3 regions of the Nocardia sp. NPDC058519 genome follow, and region 1 is predicted to be linked to each of the others. Evidence: riboswitches for the same ligand, from Rfam matches in the RefSeq annotation. Region 1 holds a riboswitch; each other region holds the start of a gene.
What was found. Region 1 has a riboswitch for cobalamin ahead of ACFWPK_RS21310 (ABC transporter substrate-binding protein). Riboswitches for the same ligand answer to the same signal wherever they lie in the genome.
Positions count from the first base shown of each region.

Region 2: linked by a shared signal. The riboswitch ahead of ACFWPK_RS14715 (ABC transporter substrate-binding protein) and the one ahead of ACFWPK_RS21310 (ABC transporter substrate-binding protein) in region 1 are both predicted to bind cobalamin.
Region 3: linked by a shared signal. The riboswitch ahead of ACFWPK_RS29750 (FecCD family ABC transporter permease) and the one ahead of ACFWPK_RS21310 (ABC transporter substrate-binding protein) in region 1 are both predicted to bind cobalamin.

Region 1 covers NZ_JBHXNK010000019.1:102,194-105,192, reverse strand. The annotation lists gene ACFWPK_RS21315 (ABC transporter permease) at 1-54, opposite strand, end outside; gene ACFWPK_RS21310 (ABC transporter substrate-binding protein) at 134-1,663, opposite strand; cobalamin riboswitch at 1,773-1,904, opposite strand; tRNA gene ACFWPK_RS21305 (tRNA-Lys) at 1,971-2,043, opposite strand; gene ACFWPK_RS21300 (Ig-like domain-containing protein) at 2,360-2,999, shown strand, end outside.
Region 2 covers NZ_JBHXNK010000010.1:183,081-186,079, forward strand. The annotation lists gene ACFWPK_RS14705 (TetR/AcrR family transcriptional regulator) at 1-370, opposite strand, end outside; gene ACFWPK_RS14710 (hypothetical protein) at 450-1,061, shown strand; cobalamin riboswitch at 1,225-1,412, shown strand; gene ACFWPK_RS14715 (ABC transporter substrate-binding protein) at 1,545-2,660, shown strand; gene ACFWPK_RS14720 (FecCD family ABC transporter permease) at 2,641-2,999, shown strand, end outside.
Region 3 covers NZ_JBHXNK010000037.1:6,069-9,067, reverse strand. The annotation lists gene ACFWPK_RS29755 (ABC transporter substrate-binding protein) at 1-780, opposite strand, end outside; adenosylcobalamin (AdoCbl) riboswitch at 879-1,018, shown strand; gene ACFWPK_RS29750 (FecCD family ABC transporter permease) at 1,024-2,055, shown strand; gene ACFWPK_RS29745 (ABC transporter ATP-binding protein) at 2,052-2,900, shown strand; gene ACFWPK_RS29740 (ABC transporter substrate-binding protein) at 2,897-2,999, shown strand, end outside.

The DNA of each region.
Region 1 (2,999 bases):
TCCGATCACGCTGCGGCGCACCAGGAATCGGGAATACGGTGTCGAAACACGCACGGACGCTACCGAATACTGGTCACGATGCGGCGATCCCAGCGGTCGACCCGGCACCGCGCCCGCGCGGCGTCCAGGACGGTCATCGGGCACCCACACGGTTGAAGCGAGCCCAACCGTGCGAATTGGGCACGGCGTCCGGCAGGTTCTGGAACCGATCGCGGGCGGCAGTGTTCCACGCCGTATTGCCGAAGAACACGAATCCACCTCTGTCGTAGAGGATCTCGTGCATCGTCTGATAGATCGCCGCGCGGGCCTGCTCGGTCGGTGTCGCCTGTGCCCTCGCGTACAGGGCGTCGAACTCCGGGTCGGACCACTTCGTCCGATTCTGTGGTGAACCGGTCAGCAGCCGCGAGGCGAAATGGTTCGGAATCGGCAACGGTCCGGACTGGCCCATCGTCAGCTGGCCGGTGTTGAGCGCGTCGGTGTAATAGGTGTCCTTCGAACCGAGGACGACATTCACCTTGACCCCGCAGCGTGCGGCGTGCTCGGCGAAAAGCCTTGCCGCCTCGACGAATCCGTGCGCGACGGGCGCGGTGAAAAGATCGAACGACAGGTCGCGCACCCCGGCACGACTGAGCAGGCGCCCCACCTCGTCGGGGTCGAAGCTGTGTTGGGGCAGGTCGGCGGAGTACTGGAAGCCCTTGCCGAAAACATCGTTGCCGACCTCGCCCTGGCCCTCCAGCGCGACCTTGACCAGTTCGTCGCGGTCCAGCATCCGCATCACCGCCCGGCGGACGTCAGGGTTATCGAACGGTGCCCGGTCGGTCTTCATGGCGAAGAAATAGATTCCACTGTTCGGGGTCGATCCCAGCGAGACCCCGCGCTTGCCCTGCAAGGTCCGAACCGCCGAGGGTGTGAGGTTGTCGGCGTAGTCGATCTCGCCGCTCTGCACGGCCGAGAGCCTGGCGTCGGATTCCGCGCTCACGATCCGCAACCGGCGGATCTCCGGTGCGCCGTCCCAATAGTGGTCGTTGGCGGTGGCGACGAACTGCCTTCCCGCTTCGAAGGACTCGAACACGAACGGGCCGGTGCCCACCGGCCGGTCGAAATCGGTGGCACCGTTCTGCACGATCTTGGTTCCGTAGGCCGACAGCGCGATCAGGAACTCGAAAGACGGTTCGGTGAGCGCGATCTCGACGGTGCGGGCATCGACGGCACGGCTCCGCGCCAGGTCGACGTTCGCCAGCGACGACGCGGCGATGAACGGGCGCCGCTGTGGCGGGCCGAGCACCCGCGAGAACGTGTATAGCACGTCATCGGCGGTGAACGCCTTCCCGTCGTGCCAGCGCGCCTCACGCAGCGCGATCCGCCATCGTGTGCCGTCGGCGTTCGGTTCGGCTGAAACCGCCAGCCGGGGAATCGGTGTCATCGTCGCATCGATCTCGAACAACCCGTCGTAGACCGATTTCATCCTGGCCTCGTCGATGAACAAGGTGTTCACGCCGGGGTCGATGCCTTCGCCCGCACCCGAACCCTGGAAGGCCGCGGTGAAGGTGTCGACCGCACCGTCCGCGGATGTCGATGACCGGTTGCAGCCGGCCAGAACAGTGCCCGCGGCGAGCGCGCCACCGAGCAGGAACGTGCGACGACGCAGAGTCGAGGACTGCATGGGAAGGGCTCCTATCGCGTCTGGCTCTCACGCGATGAGGACATGCGGAAACAAGCCGTCAGAGCACGGCTCGGTTCGGCGCATCGATCAATACCCACGTGATCACGACCGTGTTCAGTACCTCATCCGCAGGTATCTGGCTTCGGCCCGCGTACGGGCCTCACAGTTGCGGGACAGCGCCGGACTCACACCGGACTTCCCTACAGACAGGCGTCATCCTACGCATACACGTGCGGTCGGTGACGGTTCCGATCGGTGAAACGAAGGAAGCCCCTGACCATTTGACCTGGTCAGGGGCTTCCTGTTGTGCGCCATCAGGGACTTGAACCCCGAACCCGCTGATTAAGAGTCAGCTGCTCTGCCAATTGAGCTAATGGCGCGTGTTTTTGTTCTTTGCCCCGTCTCCGGTGCGGAACAAACATTAGCAGGCGGTGGGCCGGAAAGTGAAATCGGGCGCTGACCAGCAACAATGCCGCACACTCGGCGTTGTTAACACCAGCGGCCCTCGCGCGTATCTAACGATTGTGACTTGGTCGTGTCGCGGGGTCTTTCCCGTTGGAACCGGCCGGGCCAGCTGGCAGAATGGGCGAGACGTCGAGTTCGTAACGCCCCCCGCTCACACGGATGGCTCTAGCGATTCGGGTCGGTGGGATCTGCGGCGCACTGTAATCGCGTCGGTACGGAAACGGGGTTGACATGGGTAAGAAGCGGGGGCGACCTCGGTCGCTACGGACGATCGTTCCGGTGGTGCTGCTGGCGGTGTTCGCCCTCGGGGCGTCGGCGTGTTCGGCGGCGGAGGGTGCCGGTGTGGAGGTGGCGATCGATCGCAACCCCCTCGCCGAGCTCATCAAGCCGAAGCTGGTCTCGACCATCAAGGACGGGCAGGTCGGCGTCTCGCCCGGCATGCCGATGGCCTTCCAGGTCGAAGACGGCAAGTTCACCGACGTCAAGCTGACCAATCAGCAGGGCACCACGGTGGCGGGCCAGCTGGCCGCGGACGGCCGCTCCTGGTCGACCGCCGAGGTTCTCGGCTACGGCAAGACCTACCAGCTCACGGCCTCGGCCATCGGGCTCGGTGGCGCGAACTCCTCCACGCTGAGCTTCACCACCAGCTCGCCGAAGAGTCAGACCAAGCCGTACCTGCTGCCCGGCGAGGGTGATGTGGTCGGCATCGGTCAGCCGGTGGCGATCCAGTTCGACGAGAACATCCCCGATCGCCGGGCCGCGCAAGAGGCCATCAAGATCACCACCGAGCCCGCTGTCGAGGGTGCCTTCTACTGGGTGAACAATCGCGAAGTGCGGTGGCGCCCAGAGCATTACTGGGCACCGGGCACCA
Region 2 (2,999 bases), on a different contig from region 1:
GGCCGTTGGTTGCCAGGGTTTCGGCGATCTGGGGGCGGACCGAGGCGAAGGCCAGGTAGCCGATCAGGATGCGGGCGTCGGCGGCCGATTCGGGGTCGGTGGGGAGCAGTGCGGTGAGCATCTGCGGTAGGTCGGGGTCGGGGCCCGCTGCGGAGATTCGGGCGGCGATCCGGTCGGCGATGGTGGAGGTGGCGAACTCCATCATCGCTTCCTTGCTGGGGAAATAGTGCTGCACCTGGCCCGTGGAGACCCCTGCCTCGGTGGCGACATGGCGCAGACTGATCGACTCGAGGCCGTCGCGGGCGAGTAGACGCATCACCGCATCGCTGATCGTCGCGCGTCGAGAACTGTGATCCACCCGCTTCGGCATCAGCCCATCTTTTCACAATGCACTTGTATTGCTGTGCGTCACCTCTTTACAATGCGAGTGTATTGAAAAGGAGGGTCCCATGCGCCCGATCACCCAGCTCGCACGGTCTTTCGTTCGTCTCGAAGTCGACATATGGGTGAGCCTGGCGCGGGTAGCCGCCCGCCGCCCCGACACCGGCTGCGGCACGCCGATTCGGTACGCGGGTGCGGTGTCGGCGGTCATCTGGGCGTTCATCGTGGTCAGTGCCGTGGAGATCCCGGCGGTTCACCTGCTGATTCCGTGGCCCGCGGCGCGGATTGTCGCGCTGGCGCTAGGGGTCTGGGGATTGTTGTGGATGGTGGGGATGCTGGCCGCGCACCACATGTATCCACACGTGCTCACCGGCGACCTGCTACGCGTGCGCTACCTGCGCCGCGTCGCCCTCGACATCGCGCTCGCCGACATCCGGGCCGTCCGCCACGATCTGCGGGCCTACGACGGCGCGAAATCGTTGCAGCTCACCGGAACAGGCGACGAGACACTCGCCGTGATCATCGGCAGCTCGACGAACATCCGCGTCATCCTGACCGAACCCCAGACCTTCCACACTCCACAGGGCGACTTCACGGTGAGCACCGTCGCGTTCTGGGCCGACGACCCGCAGGCCGCGGTCGCGAAGATCCGCGCGGCGATGCTGGATCGAGCAGTCTGAAGGTTCACGCCTGGTCGGGCAGCGGTGCGTCGACGCGACGGACGACTTCGATCCTGTCGATGATGTCGCGGTTGAATTCGCCGAGGTCTGCCACGGGATCCGGTATTCGAGGATCGCGCGGCCACCAGCTTGCCGCACGCGCTGCTACTCGGCCCCATCGGCCGTGGGTCGAGTCGGCTAAGGTGATCGAGAAAACCGCGGTGGGAGCCAGGAAGTCGGTGTGAATCCGACACGGTCCCGCCACTGTGACCGGGGCGCGGGCCCCAACGACGACCACGGCCGAAGGGCTGGAAGGTCGGGGCCCGCGCCGATCCGGGAGTCAGGAGACTGACCTGCCGCGGACACCACCAGGGGCGCGGACCCCGAGGCGGTCATTCATCCGCGTCGTCCGGTACCGGCGAGCGGTCTGCGACTCGTGTGCCCACGAGGCACCCGCGGCGAATGCTGTTCTCGTGTCCGGTCTCCGCCGCGAGAGGAACGACCATGCCGGACACGAGATCCACCGGTGTTGTAATCACCCGCCGACGTTGGCTGACGGGCATGCTCGCCGCCGCCGCGCTGCCCGCGGTCGCGGCCTGCGGACGGGGGGATGCGGCGAATGCCGGTGCCGGACCGACGGTGACCGACCTGACAGGCCGGACCGTCGTGCTGCCCGGACCGGTACGGCGCGTCGTCACGATCCCGATGCCCGCAGCCTCGATGATGATCGCGGTGGCAGGCCGCCCCGATGTGCTGGCGGGCATGAACGCCGCATCGGCGAGCGCCATCCGCACCGGATTCCTCGGCGAGGTCTATCCGCAATTGCTGTCGGTCCGCACCGATGTGGCAGGCGCGGAGTTCGCGCCCAATGTGGAGAGCGTCCTGGCCGCCGAGCCCGATGTGGTGATCCAGTGGGGTGATCGCGGGGCCGGCATTCTCGACCCGCTCACCAACGCGGGCCTCACGGTGGTCTCGCTCACCTACGGCACGCAGGACGATCTAGAGGGTGCCGTCACGCTCTACGGCGAACTGCTCGGTGCTCAGGAGCGATCCAAGCGGATCGTCGACGGTATGCGCGCGCGGCGTACCCGGCTGACCGAACGCAGACCGACGGGCACGTCACCTTCGGTGCTGTACATGTTCGGCGATGCGGATGGTTTTCCAGTGGCAGGCGCCGGCTCGTACAACCATTTCGTCACCGAATTGGTCGGTGCCAGGAACCCGGCGGGCGCGATCGCCCAGCAGCGCGCCACCATCGGCATCGAACAACTGCTGGCCTGGGACCCTGACATCATCTTGCTGGGCAACTTCGGCCCGGCGCTGCCCGCCGATCTCTACGGCAACCCGGCGCTGGCTAGCTTGCGCGCGGTCCGGGAGCGCCGCGTCTACAAGGTGCCGCTCGGCGGCTACCGGTGGGACCCGCCGAGCCAGGAATCGCCGCTGATGTGGGAGTGGCTCGCCGGACTGGTGCGCCGCACCGGTGCGCCCGGTCTGCGTTCGGGGGTAGTGCGCGACTACGAATTCCTGTACGGCACCGCACCGAGCGCCGCGCAGCTGGACACCATCTTGCAGGTACGTGCCAACGCTGGATCGTCGGACTATGCGGATTTCGGTCGCTGAACCAGCGCGTTCCGGACTTCCGCGCCGCCGAGCTATGCGGACCCGCCGCCGCGCCGCCGCGATCGGGCTGCCCATCGCGGTGATCGCCATCGCGATCCTCGCCCTCGGCGTCGGCCGGTACTCGGTCGGCACCGGCGATGTGACCCGGATTCTGCTCGGTCAGGTGCTGCCGTTGGACCCGACCTGGTCGCAAGCCCAGGAAGCGGCTGTGCTGCGGGTCCGGCTGCCGCGGGTGGTGCTGTCGATGCTGATCGGTGCGGGTCTGGCGGTCTGCGGGGTGGTACTGCAGGCGGTGTTCGGCAATCCGATCGTGAGTTCGCAGATCATCGGCGTCTCCTC
Region 3 (2,999 bases), on a different contig from region 1:
GACCAGGGCGCGGGTCGCGGCGGCTTTCGCCGGATCCTGGACCACCGCGCGACGCGCGTACACATAGGCGAGACCGCTGTAGATGCCCGTGGTCTCCGAATCCGGGATCAGCGAGGTGCCCTGGGTGCGCAGGAACCTGGTCACATTGGGTTCGATCAGCGGCGCGACATCGACCTGACCGGTGCGCACCGCGTCCGGGAATTCGGCCAGCTGCAGCCGGACCAGCTCCACATCGGTGGGCTTCAGTCCCGCCTTGGTGAGTGCCTTGAGCACCGACGCCTGCTGGGCGGTGCCCTCGGCGTAGGCGATCTTCTTGCCCTTCAGATCGGTGAGCTTCGAGATCGAACGGCCCGGTGCGACCGCGAGTTTCATCGCCTTCGGATTGGTCTGATAGGAGCCGATGATCGGCACGTCCTGCCCCGCGGCCAGCGCGTGGATCGGCGGCACATCGCCGACCTGACCGACATCGGCCGCGCCCGCCCGGAAGGCCTCGAGGATGGCCGGACCACCGACGAAGTTCGCGAACTCGATCTTGAACGGCAGCTTGTCCAGCTCGCCGGACAGCCGCAGCGCCGATTGCAGCCGTTCCTGCTGATCGGCGACGACGAGCGTGGTCCCGGGCGGAACCTCGGTCGGCAGCGGCGCGTCGGGGGTGCCGACCGGTGCGTCGTTGCCCTGTGCGCAGCCGGTCAGGCCGAGCGTCGCAACGGTTGCCATCGCGAGAAGTGCGGCGGTGGCGCGGCCACGCAGGCCGGGTCGAAAGGTGTTCGGTCGGTACATAGACGGATTCAAGCAATCACGACCACCCCCCGAACACCATTAGCCTTTCCATGATTTGAAGGGCCCGGCTCCTGGTTGGCACGGAGTGCCGCGTTAGAGTCTGGGCGTTATTCCCGGCGGGTGCGGGAATCCGGTGTCACTCCGGAACGGTCGCGCCACTGTGATCGCCTCGCGGCGAAAGTCAGACCTCCCTCGCCGGGACACCCTCTGAAAGGGCCGCGCCTTGCCTGTGGAGAATTCGCGATGATCCGTGCCCGGATCTCGCTCGCGCTGCCCCTGATCGGGGCGCTGTTGCTGGCGGCCATGATCGGTGCCACCGGATTCGGTGCGGAGATCGTGCCCGTGTCCGCGGTGCTCGACACCCTCATCGCCCGGCTCACCGGCGCGACACCCACCGATCTCGGTATCGACACCATCGTCTGGCAGCTCCGGGTGCCACGCACACTGCTGGCCGCGGTGGTGGGCGCCGGATTGGCACTGGCCGGTGCGGCGATGCAGACGCTGGTGCGCAACCCACTGGCCGACCCATTCCTGCTCGGCGTCTCCTCCGGGGCCGGTGTAGGCGCGGCCGCGGTCATCACCTCCGGGTTGTTCGCCGGTGCGGGCATCTGGGCGCTGTCCGGCGGTGCGCTGCTCGGTGCGTTCGGCGCCGCGACCCTGGTGTTCCTGATCGCGTTCGCCCAGGGCGGTCTCACGCCGCTGCGGCTGGTGCTCACCGGCACCGTGCTCGGTTCGGCGTTCGCCGGGTTCAGCAGTTTCCTCGTTTTTCGCAGCACCGATCCCGCGGCGGCGGAGTCGGTGCTGTTCTGGCTGCTCGGCAGTCTCGCCGGTGCCGATTGGACGACCATCGCCCTGCCGCTGACCGTGGTGCTGGCCTGCGGCGCGATCCTCATGGCGAGCGCGGGCTGGCTGGACGCGCTCACGCTCGGCGCGGACACCGCGTCGTCGGTCGGCGTCCCGGTGCGACGGCTGCGCATCGGCCTGTTCGTGCTGCTGGCGGTGCTCGTCGGTGTCCTGGTCGCGGTGTCGGGCGGCATCGGCTTCGTCGGCCTGGTCGTCCCGCACGCCGCCCGGATGATCGTCGGCCCCCGCCACCGCAACCTGCTCCCCACCTGCGCGCTCGGCGGTGCGCTGTTCCTGGTGGTCGCCGACGCCGCCACCCGAATATTGGTGCGCCCCACCGAGATCCCGGTCGGCGTACTCACCGGCCTCATCGGCGCTCCGACTTTCCTTCTGCTGATGGGCAGACGCCGCTACCAGTTCGGCACGTCATGAGCGACTCCACCCAGGTCGAACGCCCATCCAGCGAGGAGGCCTGCCCGGGCAATATTTCAGCGAGCTCAGGCGAAGTGCGAGCGGTCACGCTCACCTGCGCTATCGGGCGACGGAATGTCGTGGTCGGCGCGGACTTTTCGATCGAGCCCGGGGAAATCGTCGGGATCGTCGGGCCCAACGGCAGCGGTAAATCGACGTTGCTGCGGGTGCTGGCGGGAGTCGACAAACCCAGGCAGGGTCGAGTGCTCGTGGATGGGCAGACCCTGCACACGATGCGGCCGCGACAACGGGCCGCGACGGTGGCGTTGGTGGCGCAGGACGAGACCCCGCCCGCCGACATGCTGGCCGGCGAGGTGGTCGCCCTCGGGCTGACGCCCTATCTGCCGCCGTGGGGACTCGGCGCCCCGCGCGAACAGCAGCAGGTGGCACAGGCGCTGGCCGCGGTCGATCTCGCCGGTTTCGCGGGCAGGCAGGTGCACCAGCTGTCCGGCGGCGAACGGCAGCGGGTTCTGCTGGCACGTGCGCTGCTGCAGAACACCCCGGTACTGCTGCTCGACGAACCGACCAACCATCTCGACGTCACCCATCAGCTCGAACTGCTCACCCTGATGCGGAGCCTGAACCGAACCGTCGTCGCCGCCCTGCACGACCTGTCACTGGCCGATCGCTACTGCGATCGAATCATCGTGCTGCACAACGGTTCTGCCCGAGCACCGGCACCACCGGCCCAGGCGCTGACACCCGATGTCGTCGCCGAGGTGTTCGGTGTCGACGCGACGCGCGTCCAGCACCCGCTGACCGGCGAAAACCACCTGTTGATCACCCCGCGAGAGGCGCGACGATGAAGAACCACGGCCGGATCCTGGCCACCACTGCCCTTGCCGCCGTTCTGACGGCCTGCACCGGCACCACCACAGAGTCCGCGACGACGATCCCGATCCGCA